One region of the Streptomyces sp. NPDC007095 genome, then DNA from elsewhere that is predicted to be linked to it. Evidence: predicted binding sites of a transcription regulator. Region 1 holds the regulator's gene; the other holds the start of a gene.
The links. The regulator HrcA, encoded in region 1, represses chaperone genes, less so after heat shock. The targets are predictions, from matches to a motif close to TTNGCACTCNGNNNNNCNGAGTGCNAA.
Positions count from the first base shown of each region.

Region 1 (7,921 bases):
GCCCGCCGTATCCGGCGGGGCGAGGTGCCGATGACGGACGACGATGTGCATGCGGACCGGTATCTGATCGCCGACGAGGTGCTGTCCGGGGCGGGGTTCGACTGGTACGAGGTGTCGAACTGGGCCACTTCCGCCGCCGGGCGGTGCCTGCACAACGAGCTGTACTGGCGGGGCGCCGACTGGTGGGGGGCCGGGCCCGGGGCCCACAGCCATGTGGGCGGGGTGCGGTGGTGGAACGTGAAGCATCCCGGGGCGTATGCGGGGGCGTTGGCCGCGGGGCGGTCTCCGGGGGCGGGGCGTGAGCTGCTCTCGGAGGAGGACCGGCGGGTGGAGCGGATTCTGCTCGAGCTGAGGCTTCGGGAGGGGTGTCCGTTGTCGCTGCTGCGGGTGGAGGGGCTTGCGGCGGCCGGGCGTGCGTTGTCGGAGGGGTTGCTCGAAGCCGGGCCGTATGGCGAGGGGCGGGCCGTGCTCACGTTGCGGGGGCGGTTGCTGGCGGACGCGGTGGTACGAGACCTGGTGGACTGAGGGGGCTGCGCCCCCAGACCCCGGTGGTGTTCTTCTTCTGCGGGCGAGCGGGGGCTGGTCGCGCAGTTCCCCGCGCCCCTTGGGACGGGGCTGCGCCCTGGGTTCTCCGCGTGTCCGAAGTTTTTCTGCTGCGGGCCGGTGGGGGCTGGTCGCGCAGTTCCCCGCGCCCCTGAGGGGGGTGGGGCTGCGCCCCGGATCCCCCGTCTGGTCGGTGGCGCTTTGGCTGCGGGCCGGTGGGGGCTGGTCGCGCAGTTCCCCGCGCCCCTGAAAGCCTCAGCCCGTCCGGCGTTCGAGGACGAGGCCGTTCAGGCCGATTCGGGGTTTGGGGCCGGAGCTCCCAAGTAGGGACGGGACGGGTAGGGGCGGCGGGGGCGAGGACCGGGTCTGTCAGTGGGGGGCTGTGACGAAGTCGATGAGTTCTTCCACTCGGCCCAGGAGCTCCGGCTGCAGGTCCTTGTAGGAGTGGACGCGGGACAGGATGTGCTGCCAGGCGGCGCCGGTGTTCTCGGGCCAGCCGAGGGCGCGGCAGACGCCGGTCTTCCAGTCCTGGCCGTGGGGGACCCGGGGCCAGGACGGGATGCCTACGGAGGACGGCTTCACGGCTTCCCAGATGTCGATGTAGGGATGGCCGAGGACCAGGGCGTGCTCGCTCGTGACCGACGCCGCGATACGGGACTCCTTGCTGCCGGGCACCAGGTGGTCGACGAGGACGCCGAGGCGGGCGTCCGGCCCGGGTGAGAAGTCCGCCACGATCGCGGGCAGGTCGTCGACGCCCTCCAGGTACTCGACCACGACGCCCTCGATGCGCAGATCGTCGCCCCAGACCCGTTCGACCAGCTCGGCGTCGTGGCGGCCCTCCACGTAGATCCGGCCGGCACGGGCGACCCGGGCCCGCGCGCCGGGGACGGCCACCGAACCGGAGGCCGTGCGGGTGGGACGGACGGCGGTGGTGGAGGGCGAGGGGCGGGTGAGAGTGACGACCCGGCCCTCCAGGAGGAAGCCGCGCGGTTCCAGCGGGAACACGCGGTGCTTGCCGAAGCGGTCCTCCAGCGTCACCGTGCCCGCCTCGCAGCGGATCACCGCACCGCAGAAGCCGGTAGCCGGTTCCTCGACCACCAGGCCCGGCTCCGCCGGAACCTCCGGCACGGGCTTGGGCTTCTTCCACGGCGGAGTCAGGTCCGGAGAGTACTGGCGCATTCGGATGACGATAGGAGAAGCTCGGCGGCGCTCACCGCGACACGCCGAAATCCGACGCGTCGAAACCGGGCGTGGCGAAACCCGGCGTGGCGGAACCCGGCACGCCGAAACGCGCGGCCAACGCGTCCCGCTGGGACCGCACGAACCCGGCGTCCACGACCGCCCCGTGACCGGGCACGTACAGCGCGTCCTCCCCGCCGAGGTCGAGCAACCGGTCGAGGGCCCCGGGCCAGCGCGACGGTACGGCGTCGGGGCCCGCCTGGGGCTCGCCGGACTCCTCGACCAGGTCGCCGCAGAACACCACCGTCGGGTCGCCCGGCACCACGACCACGAGGTCGTGCGCGGTGTGGCCCTCGCCCGTCCGCACCAGCAGGACCTCGACGCCGCCGGTCAGCTCGAGATGCCGGGTGCCCCACACGTAGTGCCGGGGACGCACCAGGGTGTCCGCCGCGTCCTCCGCCGCCCGCGCGTCCAGCCCGCCCCGCACCGCGTCCGCGTACAGCTCCTCGCGCCCGTGCTCGTACACCTCGGCCGAGCCGCCCGCGACGAGGACCTCCGCGCCCGCGAACGCCGCAGCGCCGAGGACATGGTCGAAGTGGGGGTGGGTGAGCGCGAGGAAGGTCACACGGCGGCCGGCGAGCGTCTGCGCCTCCCCGCGCAACCGTGCGCCCTCCGCGAGGCTCGACCCCGCGTCGACGATCAGCGCCCCGCCCTCGCCCACGACCAGCCCGACCGTGCAGTCCCAGACCGGAAGCCGCCGCCGCCCCACCCGCGGTGTCAGCTGCTCCCACCCTGCCTCTTCCCAAGTCACCTTCATACGCCGACGCTAGCGGTGAGGGCGTGGACGGTACGACATCGCGGGCAGGGACGGTGTGACATCACAGGACACGTCGGTGTACGTCCGTGCACCTTGCACAAGATCGCGGGGCCGCCCTTGCCGGGGCCGTACCCACCGGCCGTACACTGGGCCGGGGAATGCTGGCACTCGCACGCGCTGAGTGCCAAGCGAGGCGCCGAGGGGTCGACAGCTGGAGGTGTGCGCGATGCTCAGTGAACGCAGGCTGGAAGTGCTGCGCGCCATCGTCCAGGACTATGTCGGCACCGACGAGCCGGTCGCGGTCGGGTCCAAGGCACTGACCGAGCGGCACCGGCTGGGGGTCTCCCCGGCCACCGTCCGCAACGACATGGCGGCCCTGGAGGACGAGGGGTACATCGCCCAGCCGCACACCAGCGCCGGGCGGATCCCCACCGACAAGGGCTACCGGCTCTTCGTCGACAAGCTCGCCGGCGTCAAGCCGATGACCGCGCCCGAGCGGCGGGCCATTCAGAACTTCCTGGACGGCGCCGTCGACCTCGACGACGTCGTCGGACGGACGGTGCGGCTGCTCGCGCAGCTGACCCGGCAGGTCGCCGTCGTGCAGTATCCGTCGCTGACGAGATCGACCGTGCGGCACGTGGAGCTGCTGTCCCTCGCCCCTGCTCGTGTGATGCTCGTGCTGATCACGGACACCGGGCGGGTCGAGCAGCGCATGATCGACTGTCCGGTCCCGTTCGGAGAAACGTCTCTCGCGGATCTGCGGGCCCGGCTGAACAGCAGGGTCGCGGGCCGTCGCTTCGCGGACGTCCCGCAGCTCGTGCAGGACCTCCCGGACGCGTTCGAGGCGGAGGACCGGGGTACGGTCGCCACGGTGCTCTCCACTCTTCTGGAGACGCTCGTCGAGGAGACCGAGGAGCGGCTGATGATCGGCGGAACCGCCAATCTGACGCGCTTCGGACATGACTTCCCTCTCACCATCCGGCCGGTGCTCGAAGCGCTTGAGGAGCAGGTCGTGCTTCTCAAGTTGCTTGGTGAGGCCGGGGATTCGAGCATGACCGTGCGAATCGGTCACGAGAACGCGTATGAGGGACTCAACTCCACGTCCGTGGTCTCGGTCGGCTACGGTTCGGGCGGCGAGGCAGTAGCCAAACTCGGCGTGGTCGGCCCGACCCGCATGGATTACCCGGGAACGATGGGAGCGGTACGCGCAGTGGCACGGTACGTCGGACAGATCCTGGCGGAGTCCTAAGTGGCCACGGACTACTACGCCGTACTCGGCGTGCGCCGCGACGCGTCCCAGGACGAGATCAAGAAGGCCTTCCGGCGGCTCGCACGCGAGCTGCACCCGGATGTCAATCCCGATCCGAAGACGCAGGAGCGGTTCAAGGAGATCAACGCCGCGTACGAGGTGTTGTCGGACCCGCAGAAGAAGCAGGTCTACGACCTCGGCGGCGACCCGCTGTCCCAGTCGGGCGGCGGCGGTGCGGGCGGCTTCGGCGCCGGTGGGTTCGGGAACTTCTCGGACATCATGGACGCCTTCTTCGGTACGGCGTCACAGCGCGGTCCGCGGTCGCGTACGCGGCGTGGCCAGGACGCCATGATCCGGCTCGAGATCGAGCTGGACGAGGCGGCCTTCGGCACGACGAAGGACATCCAGGTCGACACGGCCGTCGTCTGCGCCACCTGCAACGGTGAGGGCGCGGCGCCGGGCACCTCGGCCCAGACCTGTGACATGTGTCGCGGGCGGGGTGAGGTGTCCCAGGTCACGCGGTCCTTCCTCGGGCAGGTCATGACCTCCCGGCCGTGTCCGCAGTGCCAGGGCTTCGGGACCGTCGTCCCGACTCCCTGCCCCGAGTGCGCCGGTGACGGGCGGGTCCGGTCGCGTCGCACGCTGACCGTCAAGATCCCCGCCGGTGTCGACAACGGCACGCGGATCCAGCTCGCGGGCGAGGGCGAGGTCGGGCCCGGTGGCGGTCCCGCCGGTGACCTCTACGTCGAGATCCACGAGCTGCCGCACTCCACGTTCCAGCGGCGCGGGGACGATCTGCACTGCACGGTGACCATTCCGATGACCGCGGCCTCGCTCGGCACCAAGGTGCCGCTGGAGACCCTCGACGGGCTGGAGGAGGTCGACATCCGTCCGGGCACGCAGTCCGGGCAGTCGATCCCGCTGCACGGGCGGGGTGTCACGCATCTGCGCGGCGGCGGCCGGGGTGACCTCATCGTGCATGTCGAGGTGACCACGCCCACGAAGCTCGATCCCGAGCAGGAGCGGTTGCTGCGGGAGCTGGCGCAGCTGCGGGGGGAGGAGCGGCCCACCGGGCAGTTCCAGCCCGGGCAGCAGGGCCTGTTCTCGCGCCTGAAGGACGCGTTCAACGGTCGCTGACGGGTGCGCCTGGGGGCTCCGCCCCCAGGCGCTCGACCGTCCGTTCCGGTGGCCTATGCCAGGCGGAAGGCCCGATTCGGACTTGTTCGGAGGACGTGACAACATGCCGTCATGTCCACCGCACTGACCGATCTCTTCCCCCACCCGATCGTGCAGGCCCCCATGGCGGGCGGCGTCTCCGTCCCGCATCTCGCGGCCGCCGTGTCCGAGGCGGGCGGGCTCGGGTTCCTCGCCGCCGGGTACAAGACCGCCGACGGCATGTACCAGGAGATCAAGCAGTTGCGCGGGCTCACGGGCCGCCCCTTCGGGGTCAATCTGTTCATGCCGCAGCCCGAGTACGCGGACCCCGCCGCGGTCGAGGTCTACGCCCACCAGCTCGCGGGCGAGTCCTCCTGGTACGAGACCGAACTCGGTGAACCGGACAGCGGTCGTGACGACGGCTACGACGCCAAGCTCGCCGTCCTCCACGACAACCCGGTGCCGGTGGTCTCGTTCCACTTCGGCATCCCGAGCCCCGACGTCCTGGACTCCCTGCGCCGCGCCGGCACCCTCACCGTGATCACCGCGACCACGGCCGAGGAGGCCCTCGCCGTCCAGCGGGCCGGCGCCGACGCGGTCATCGCGCAGGGTGTGGAGGCGGGCGGCCACCAGGGCACCCACCGCGACAACCCGGAGACGGACGGTACGGGTATCGGGCTGTTGTCGCTGATCGCGCAGGTCCGCGAGACCGTGGACATTCCGATCATCGCCGCCGGCGGCATCATGCGCGGCAGCCAGATCGCCGCGGTGCTCGCCGCGGGCGCGAACGCGGCACAGCTCGGCACCGCGTTCCTCGCCACCCCGGAGTCCGGCGCCAACGCCGTGCACAAGCAGGCGCTGACCAACCCGCTGTTCGTCCGGACGGAGCTGACGCGCGCGTTCTCCGGGCGGCCGGCGCGCGGCCTGGTGAACCGCTTCATGCGTGAGCACGGCCCGTACGCGCCCGCCGCGTACCCCGAGGTCCACCACCTCACCTCCCCGCTGCGCAAGGCGGCCGCCAAGGCGGGCGACGCGCAGGGCATGGCGCTGTGGGCGGGGCAGGGGCACCGCATGGCGCGCGAGCTGCCCGCCGGGCAGCTGGTGGAGGTGCTGAGCGCGGAGCTCGAGGCGGCCAGGACAGCGTTGTCGGCCGCCGGGGAAGCGGGGGGTGAGGTCCGATGACGGCACCCGTGTTCGTGGTCGAGCACTTCGACGCGGACGGCGCCGGACGGCATGTCCTCGACGGCTCGGAGGGGCGGCACGCCGTCTCCGTGAAGCGGCTGAACCCCGGCGAGGACGTCGTCCTCACGGACGGGGCCGGGCGCTGGGCCCAGTGCGTGGTCGTCGCCACCGAGGGCAAGGACCGTCTGATCGTCCAGATGGACTCCGTGGCCGAGGAGCCGGTGGAGGAGCCCCGTGTCACCGTCGTCCAGGCGCTTCCCAAGGGCGACCGGGGCGAGCTGGCCGTCGAGACCATGACCGAGACCGGCGTCGACGCGATCGTCCCCTGGGCCGCCTCCCGCTGCATCACCCAGTGGAAGGGCGAGCGGGGTCTGAAGGCGCTCGCCAAGTGGCGGGCCACGGCCCGGGAGGCCGGCAAGCAGTCGCGCCGGGTGCGTTTCCCGGAGGTCGCGGACGCGGCGACGACCAAGCAGGTTGCTGCGCTTCTCGCCAAAGCCGACTTCGCGGCCGTTCTGCACGAGAGCGGCGTCGAACCCCTGGCCACGGCCGAACTGCCCGAGCGGGGCGAGATCGTGCTCGTGATCGGCCCGGAAGGAGGCGTCTCTCCCGAGGAGCTGGCGCTCTTCGCGGAGTCGGGTGCCAAGGCGTACCGGCTCGGGCGTAGCGTGCTGCGTACCTCGACCGCCGGGACCGCGGCGACCGCGCTGCTGCTCGGGCGCACCGGCCGCTGGTCCTGAAACCACGCCAACCACGACATGTACGACACGCGCGTCAACCGCGACATGTACGACACGCGCGTCAACCGCGACATGTACGACACGCGCGCCAACCGCGACACGCACGCCCGCGCGCCAACCGCGACACGCACGCCCGCGCGCCACGCCCACGGGGGGACGCCTTGGAACTCGCCCAAGTACGGTTGCTCGTCTCGGACTTCCCGGTCTGCTACCGCTTCTACGCGGAGGTCCTCGGCCTCAAGCCGCAGTCGGGCGCGGCCGAAGGGCCGTACGAGAAGTTCAGTCCCACCGTCGGTTCGGCGGGCATCGCGCTCCAGGACCGCGCGATGATGGCCCGGATACTGGGTGAACTGGGCGACTCGGCGAGCGGTCACCGTTCCCTGGTGGTCCTGCGCGTCGATGACCTGGACTCCTACTGCGAGGCCATCACCTCGCGCGGCGCCGTCCTCGTCCACGGCCCGGACTTCATGACGGACCGGATGCGGGTCGCCCACCTCAAGGACCCCGAGGGCAACCTGGTGGAACTTCAGGAGTGGCTCCTCCTGCGGACCTGACACAGTTTCACGCATATGCGTTCGACAGGGGCGCACGCGGGTGTGTAGTGGCCGTATGGGGTCTACCGCGACGCCCGGGACAGTGGCACTCTGCCGTCTATGGGGGCATTGATGCGTATTCGACGACTGGCGAGACGACTGGTGACGGGCCGTCGGGGACCGATGGTGGCCGGGCTCGCCGTGGTGAGCGCCTTCGGGGTGGCCGCGTGCGAACCGGTCGGTGGCCTGAGCGCCTCCGCGGTGGCGTACACGACCGACCGGGCCGGGACCGCGGAGCTCCAGCGGCAGCATGTCGACGTGCAGTACCTGAGCTGCACCGGGTCGTACGGCGGCGGGAACAAGGCCTACACCCCGGGGCACACACCGTCGGCCTCGAGTTCCACGCCCTCCGTGGTGGAGGTGGACTGCCGGGGGCAGACCAAGGACCGGCGGGAGATCACCATCACCGGGAAGGTCACCCGTGAGGTCGAGGGCAAGTGTGTCCGCGGGGATCTGACGGCCAAGG
Region 1 covers NZ_JBEYFS010000089.1:976-8,896, forward strand. Annotated here, with positions in the region: gene hemW (radical SAM family heme chaperone HemW) at 1-525, shown strand, start outside; gene ABZ656_RS27900 (DUF3097 domain-containing protein) at 913-1,722, opposite strand; gene ABZ656_RS27905 (MBL fold metallo-hydrolase) at 1,754-2,539, opposite strand; gene hrcA (heat-inducible transcriptional repressor HrcA) at 2,766-3,788, shown strand; gene dnaJ (molecular chaperone DnaJ) at 3,789-4,925, shown strand; gene ABZ656_RS27920 (nitronate monooxygenase) at 5,037-6,125, shown strand; gene ABZ656_RS27925 (16S rRNA (uracil(1498)-N(3))-methyltransferase) at 6,122-6,862, shown strand; gene ABZ656_RS27930 (VOC family protein) at 7,024-7,416, shown strand; gene ABZ656_RS27935 (hypothetical protein) at 7,528-7,921, shown strand, end outside.

Region 2 (7,921 bases), on a different contig from region 1:
TGCGCGGCGCTGGAGGAGGAGGCCGCCGAGTGGTTCGCGCGGGGTGCGGGTGAGGCACAGCTCGTCCAGGCGCTGACGGCGGGGCTTCCGGAGCGCGTGGCGCACGCGTACGCCTTCGTACGCGCACGGCTCCTCGCCAAACTGCCCCCGCCGCCCGAGCCACAGCCATCGGCGCCCCGGTACGAAGTGGTGTGCACGGCGTGCGGGGAGCCGGGCGGGGAGGACGGTGTCGAGCTGCGGGGCGGGTTGTGCGGGGGGTGCTGGGGCGGGCGGCCCGCCCTCGCGGCCGACGAGGCCCGCGCCCACGTCGGGCAGTTGCGCGCCGCCCTGCGCGCGGGGACCCGTACGGGGACCAGGACGAAGAAAGGAGCAGGCACATGACGACCTTGCAGCACGGTCCGCCCGTGACCGGGGCAGGATGGAGGGGAGGAGGCGACGCCGTGACCCCCAGCACTGCCGACCGGCCCCAGATGCTCGTCGAGGAATTCGAGGAGCTCGCTCGTCACGCGCCCGAGTCGGCGCGGCTGGAATTCCTGAACGGAAGGATCGGGGTCAAGCCCATGCCGGACGGCAATCACGCGCAGATCGTTGCCTGGCTCCTCAAGCGGTGCATGCAGTACCGCCCCGAACTCTTTCTCTTCCCGGAACAAGGTCTCCAGATCCAGGCGTACCGCAAGGGGCGCGCCCGGCCGGGCGGAGCACTGGCGCCCGAGGAGTACTTCGCCGGAAAAGGCGAGTGGGCCGAACCTGCGGGCGTCCTGATGGTCGTCGAGGTCACCTCGCACGACCGGGACGCCGACCGGCGTGACCGGATCGAGAAGCCCGACGGATACGCGGCCGCCGACATCCCCGTCTACCTCCTCGTCGACCGGGACACGGACAGCGTGACCGTGCACTGCGACCCCGAGGGCGGCGTCTACCGCTCGCTCACCACCCGGGCGTTCGGAGCGGTGATCGAGCTGCCGGATCCGGTCGGGTTCACGCTGGATACACAGAAGCTCAAGGACTTCGCCGACTGAACCGCAGCCGCCGCACCCCGCCGCGAGAAAAAAATCCAGAGAAATCCGGGGACGGTGTCGAAACCGGTGTCTCCCGTTCGACGCACGGGTGAGAGGCAGGGAGAAGCCCCGCCTCCGAGGCACCACGGACACGAGGAGTCACCATGCCGCGTTACCTGTCGCTGGTCCAGATCGACGAGAGCACCGCGCCCGCCGAGGGCCCGAGCCCGGAGCTGATGCAGCGGATGGGCGAGCTGATCGAGGAGATCACCAAGGCGGGGGTCATGCTCGACACCGCCGGGCTGACGCCGTCCGCCCAGGGCAAGCGGGTGCACTGGTCGGGCGGGCAGCTCTCCGTCACCGACGGGCCCTTCACCGAGTCCAAGGAGGTCGTCGGCGGCTACGCGCTCATGCAGTGCAAGGACATGGCCGAGGCCCTGGAGTGGACCAAGCGGTTCCTGAAGGTGCACGAGGAGCACTGGACGGTGACCTGCGAGGTGCGGGAGATCGCCGAGGGCTGAGCGGTTCCTTGGCCTGTGGCCGCCGCGGGTGTCTGATGGTGGGTTGTGGAAGAGCAGCAGCCCGCCGTCACGCCCGTCACACCGTCGGACCCGTCCGGGGCCATCAGAGGTGACGTCGAAGCCGTCGAAGCCGTGGAGACGATCTTCCGGATCGAGTCGCCCCGCATCATCGCCGGCGTCTCCCGCATCGTCCGTGACGTCGGCATCGCCGAGGAGCTCGCGCAGGACGCCCTGGTCGCGGCGCTGGAACAGTGGCCGCGGGACGGCGTCCCGGACAACCCGGGCGCGTGGCTGACGACCACGGCCAAGCGTCGTGCGATCGATCTCGTACGCCGCAGGGAGCAGTACGCGCGCAAGCTGGAGGAGGTGGGGCGGGACCTTTCGGTGACCGCCCCGCACCACCTCGACGAACCCTCCGACCCGGACGACATCGACGACGATCTGTTGCGGCTCGTCTTCACCGCCTGCCATCCCGTCCTCTCCGCCGAGGCCCGCATCGCCCTCACCCTGCGCCTGGTCGGCGGTCTGACCACCCCCGAGATCGCCCGCGCCTTCCTCGCCCCGGAGGCGACCGTCGCCCAGCGCATCGTGCGCGCCAAGCGGACCCTGGCGACGAAGGGCGTCCCCTTCGAGGTCCCCTACGGCCCGGACCGCGAGGCCCGCCTCGGGTCCGTACTCGAGGTCATCTACCTGGTCTTCAACGAGGGGTACGCGGCCACGGCGGGCGACGACCTGCTGCGCCCCGCCCTGTGCGAGGACGCGCTGCGACTGGCACGCGTGCTCGCCGAGTTGATGCCCAAGGAGCCCGAAGTGCACGGGCTGGTGTCCCTGCTGGAGCTCCAGGAGTCCCGCGCCGCCGCCCGCACCGGCCCCTCGGGCGAGCCCGTCCTCCTCAAGGACCAGAACCGGCGCCGCTGGAACCGCCTGCTGATCCGCCGCGGCTTCGCCGCCCTCGGCCGGGCGAGCGCCGGCACCACCGGACCCGCCGGCCCGTACGCCCTCCAGGCCGCCATCGCCGCCTGCCACGCCCAGGCGTACGCGTACGAGGACACGGACTGGCGGCAGATCGCCACCCTGTACGGGCTGCTGGCGGCCCTTTCCCCGTCTCCCGTGGTCGAGTTGAACCGCGCCGTCGCCGTCTCCATGGCCGAGGGCCCCGCCGCGGCGCTGGAGATCGTCGACCGTCTGACCGGTGAACCGACCCTGCGCGACTACCACCTGCTGCCCAGCGTCCGCGGCGACCTGCTGGCCCGCCTCGGCCGTACGGCGCAGGCCCGCGCGGAGTTCGAACGAGCCGCGGGCCTGGCCCGCAACGAACGGGAACGCGTGCTGCTGGAGACGCGGGCGCGGGACTGCGGCTAGAGGACTGCCGACAGGGGGACTCCTGCCAGGGCGACAGGACCTAGGAGGCGTGCCGCTGGGCCGGGTGGCCGAGCAGCATCGTCGGTGCCCCCGCGACCCTGGTCAGGAAGACGGTGGCCGAGTGGGGGCCGTGCGACTTGGGCAGGGCCTTCTTGCGGAGTTCCTCCGGCTCGACCGCCGACCCCCGCTTCTTCACCGTCAGCACCCCGACCCCCCGCTCCCGCAGCAGCGCCTTCAACTTCTTCACGTTGAAGGGGAGTCGGTCGGTGATCTCGTAGGCGGAGGCGTACGGCGTCGGGCGCAGTTCGTCCGCCGTGACGTACGCGATCGTCTCGTCGACGAGCCCGCCGTCGACTTCCTCGGCGACCTCGGCGACCAGATGGGCGCGGATGACGGCGCCGTCGGGCTCGTACAGGTAGCGCCCGACCTCGCGCACCGCGGGGTCGGGGAGGCCGCGGCCGCGCAGCTCGCGCGGGCCGGGCAGCAGGGTGGCCCGCACCAGCCCCGGCTCGGTGCCGAACCACAGCACCGCCTCCTTCACGTCACCGGCGTCCGAGATCCACTCGGCCTCCGCCTCGGCGGGGATGGCCTCGTGGGGGATGCCCGGGGCGATCTTCAGCGCGGCGAGCGGGGCCTTCAGAGCCGTCGCGATCGCCCAGGAGAGCGGGGGTGAGTACGCCTCCGGGTCGAAGATCCGGCCGCGTCCGCCGCGCCGCGCAGGGTCCACGAAGACCGCGTCGTACGCCTGCGTGTCGACCTCCGTGACATCGGCCTCGCGCACCTCGATGAGGTCGGCGAGCCCGAGCGCATCGGCGTTCGCGCGCGCCGCCGCCACCGTCAGCGGGTCGCGGTCGACGGCGAGGACGCGGATCCCGGCGCGGGCCAGCGCGATCGCGTCGCCGCCGATGCCGGAGCACAGGTCGGCGACCGAGCGCACGCCCAGGGACCGCAGCCGCCGCGCTCGATGGGTGGCGACCGTGGTGCGCGTCGACTGCTCGACCCCGTTCGGGGTGAAGAACATCCGCTCCGCGTCCTCGGCGCCGAACTTCGCCGCCGCCCGCTGCCGCAGCCGTGCCTGCCCGAGTGCGGCCGAGACCAGTTCGGCCGGGTGGTCGCGGCGCAGCCGGGTGGCGACGGCCAGCTCCTGGGCCGGTTCGGTGCCGCGCACCTCGTCGAGCAGGGCGCGGCCCTCGGGGGTGAGGAGGGAGGCGAAGGAGACGTCGTTCACCGGCCCATTGTCGGTCAGTGCGGGCGGGTGTGGGCCAGTCGGTGGACGGTGCGCCCCCGGTCGCGGTGTCGGAGCCCCGGGCGCACGGTGGCCTGCAAGGATCCGACACCATGCGATCAGTACGACAAAAGTACAAAAACAACGCAAAGAGGGCGCGCGTCTGGGGCGGGGTCGCCGTCCTCGCCGTCGCCGCCCTCGCGTCCGGTTGCGCCGACGACGACACCAACGGCGCCCGTTCGGCCCAGGGGCCCCAGCAGGCGCTGCACGCGCCCCCGGCCCGCGCCCTCGACTCCTACGCCGCCAGAATCCGCGAGCAGCAGGCCGCCCGGGCCGTCGCGGCCAAGCACTGGGGGCTCACGAAGGTCCCGCTGGCCGCGCCGCCGGCCCCGGCGAGAAAGCCGGTCATCAGACCCCGCGACGGCTTCGAGGTCACCGATCAGGAAGAGCTCGGCCTGCCGCCGGTCTTCACGACCGTCCCCACCAAGGACAAGGTCGTCTTCCTCACCATCGACGACGGCTCCGAGAAGGACCCCGCGTTCCTCAGGATGATGAGCGACCTGAAGATCCCGTACACCGCCTTCCTGAGCAACTACCTGGTCAAGGACGACTACGGGTACTTCCGGAAGATGCGTGACCAGGGCGTCACCCTCAACAACCACACCCTCACCCACCCCTACCTGCCCGGGCTGTCGTACGAGGAGCAGCGGCACGAGATCTGCGGCATGCAGGACATCATGGAGAAGCAGTTCGGCAAGCGCCCGAAGGTCCTCAGGCCGCCCTACGGCAATTACAACCAGGACACCCTGCGCGCCGCCAAGTCCTGCGGCATCAAGTACGCGCCCATCTGGGACGAGGAGGTCTTCGTCGACCACTGGGAGTACCGCGACTGGGACCGCGACCTGCACCCCGGCGACATCGTCCTCACCCACTTCCGCGGCAAAGAGGACTGGGACGGCACCATGCCCGACATGATCCGCCGCTTCCTGAAGCTGGTCACCGACAAGGGGTACGCGGTGGCACGGCTGGAGGACTACCTGTGAGAACGCGGGCGCTGGTCGCGGGGGCGCTCACCGCGGCGCTCCTGACCGGCTGCACCGGCTGTGCCCAGTCCGTCGACCCGATCGAACGGCTTGGCAAGAAGGCCGCGCAGGAGGTGCGCAGGTCCAGGCCGAACGGGCCGACCCCGGCGACGTACCGCCGCTGGGGGCTGCCCACCCCGCTCGCCGCCCCGCCGCAGCAGCCCGCCCGGCCCGCCCTCCGCGGCGCGGCGCCGGGACTGGCTCCCGTCGTGGACCGCGTACCCACCCGCGACAAAGTGGTCTTCCTGACGTACGACGACGGTGCCGAGCGCGATCCGCGGTTCGTCGACATGGTCCGTGAACTGCGGCTGCCGGTCAGCATGTTCCTCACGGACAGTGTCGTCGGGCCGGGATACGGGCACTTCGCCCAACTGCGGACGGTCGGCGCGAGCGTGCAGAACCACACCCTCCATCACGCCTCGCTGCGCGGACTGCCGTACGCGGGCCAGCGGGCCGAGATCTGCGGCCAGCAGGAGAAGCTCAAGGCCCGCTTCGGTATCCGCCCCCGGCTCTTCCGTCCCCCCTACGGCGCCTACGACACCACCACGCTGCACGCCGCCTCCGATTGCGGGGTCGTGGCCGTCGTCCTCGGCCGGGAGCCCGACGCCCGCCGTCTGCGACCGGGTGACATCCTCTCCGGCTTCGAGGAGCCCAACCTCACGGAGGCGACGGTCAGACTCCTGCGACGCATCCAGGCGGAGGGCTTCACACCGGCACGCCTGGAGAACTACCTCTGACGATTCGGCTCGGGGAGGCATCGACTCGGGGAGGCATCGATCAGCCCGTCCGGTGTTCGAGGACGAGGCCGTTCAGGCCGATGGCGGGGGTCTGGGAGCGACAGCCCCCGGGCGCGCCGACACGCACGCCGGGTGCCCAAAACCCCACGCCACGCCGGACGCTTTGGCACTCCGCTTGACCGAGTGCTAATCGCGGTCATAGTCTCGGCCCTGGCACTCCCCCCTGGAGAGTGCCAATAGCGACGGGCAGGTCCGGCACCCGCGACGACGGATCCACCTGGTCGCCACCTCAGACAGTTAACCCCGTGAGATCTCCGAAGGGGGAGGTCGGATCGTGACGACCACCAGCTCCAAGGTTGCCATCAAGCCGCTCGAGGACCGTGTTGTGGTCCAGCCGCTGGACGCCGAGCAGACCACGGCTTCTGGCCTGGTCATCCCGGACACCGCGAAGGAGAAGCCCCAGGAGGGCGTCGTCCTTGCCGTGGGCCCGGGCCGCTTCGAGAACGGCGAGCGCCTGCCGCTCGACGTCAGCACCGGCGACATCGTGCTGTACAGCAAGTACGGCGGCACCGAGGTGAAGTACAACGGCGAGGAGTACCTCGTCCTCTCGGCTCGCGACGTGCTCGCGATCATCGAGAAGTAGTTCACCGAGCTTCACCGTTTCACCCAGTTTTGCAGTGAACTGCGCCCCTGGCCCCCGCGACCATAACCAGCCGGGCGTCGGGGGCGCGGTTCGTTCACCCCAGTTTTCCGAGAGGGCTGAATCGCTCCCATGGCGAAGATCCTGAAGTTCGACGAGGACGCCCGTCGCGCCCTCGAGCGCGGCGTCAACAAGCTTGCCGACACGGTCAAGGTGACGATCGGCCCCAAGGGCCGCAACGTCGTCATCGACAAGAAGTTCGGCGCACCCACCATCACCAACGACGGTGTCACCATCGCCCGCGAGGTCGAGCTCGACGACCCGTACGAGAACCTCGGCGCCCAGCTGGTGAAGGAGGTGGCGACCAAGACCAACGACATCGCGGGTGACGGTACGACCACCGCCACCGTGCTGGCCCAGGCGCTCGTCCGCGAGGGCCTGAAGAACGTCGCCGCGGGTGCCTCCCCGGCGCTGCTCAAGAAGGGCATCGACGCGGCCGTCAAGGCGGTCTCGGACGAGCTCCTCGCCACCGCGCGCCCGATCGAGGAGAAGTCCGACATCGCCGCCGTCGCCGCGCTGTCCGCCCAGGACCCGCAGGTCGGCGAGCTCATCGCCGAGGCGATGGACAAGGTCGGCAAGGACGGTGTCATCACCGTCGAGGAGTCCAACACCTTCGGCCTGGAGCTGGACTTCACCGAGGGCATGGCCTTCGACAAGGGCTACCTGTCGCCGTACATGGTGTCCGACCAGGAGCGTATGGAGGCCGTCCTCGACGACCCGTACATCCTCATCCACCAGGGCAAGATCAGCTCCATCCAGGACCTGCTGCCGCTGCTGGAGAAGGTCATCCAGGCCAACGCCTCCCGGCCGCTGCTGATCATCGCCGAGGACGTCGAGGGCGAGGCCCTGTCGACCCTGGTCGTGAACAAGATCCGCGGCACGTTCAACGCCGTCGCCGTGAAGGCCCCTGGCTTCGGTGACCGCCGCAAGGCCATGCTCGGCGACATCGCCACCCTCACCGGTGGTCAGGTCATCGCCGAGGAGGTCGGCCTCAAGCTCGACCAGGTCGGTCTGGACGTGCTGGGCACCGCCCGCCGTGTGACCGTCACCAAGGACGACACCACCATCGTCGACGGTGGCGGCAACTCCGAGGAGGTCGTCGGCCGGGTCAACCAGATCAAGGCCGAGATCGAGAACACCGACTCCGACTGGGACCGCGAGAAGCTCCAGGAGCGCCTCGCCAAGCTGGCCGGCGGCGTGTGCGTGATCAAGGTCGGCGCCGCCACCGAGGTCGAGCTCAAGGAGAAGAAGCACCGTCTGGAGGACGCCATCTCCGCGACCCGCGCCGCGGTCGAG
Region 2 covers NZ_JBEYFS010000053.1:2,285-10,205, reverse strand. Annotated here, with positions in the region: gene ABZ656_RS19640 (hypothetical protein) at 1-381, shown strand, start outside; gene ABZ656_RS19635 (Uma2 family endonuclease) at 441-1,019, shown strand; gene ABZ656_RS19630 (YciI family protein) at 1,163-1,519, shown strand; gene ABZ656_RS19625 (RNA polymerase sigma factor) at 1,622-2,881, shown strand; gene ABZ656_RS19620 (methyltransferase domain-containing protein) at 2,922-4,109, opposite strand; gene ABZ656_RS19615 (polysaccharide deacetylase family protein) at 4,220-5,149, shown strand; gene ABZ656_RS19610 (polysaccharide deacetylase family protein) at 5,146-5,925, shown strand; gene groES (co-chaperone GroES) at 6,260-6,568, shown strand; gene groL (chaperonin GroEL) at 6,698-7,921, shown strand, end outside.
Region 2: the regulator HrcA is predicted to act here: its motif matches at 6,089-6,115, upstream of groES (co-chaperone GroES).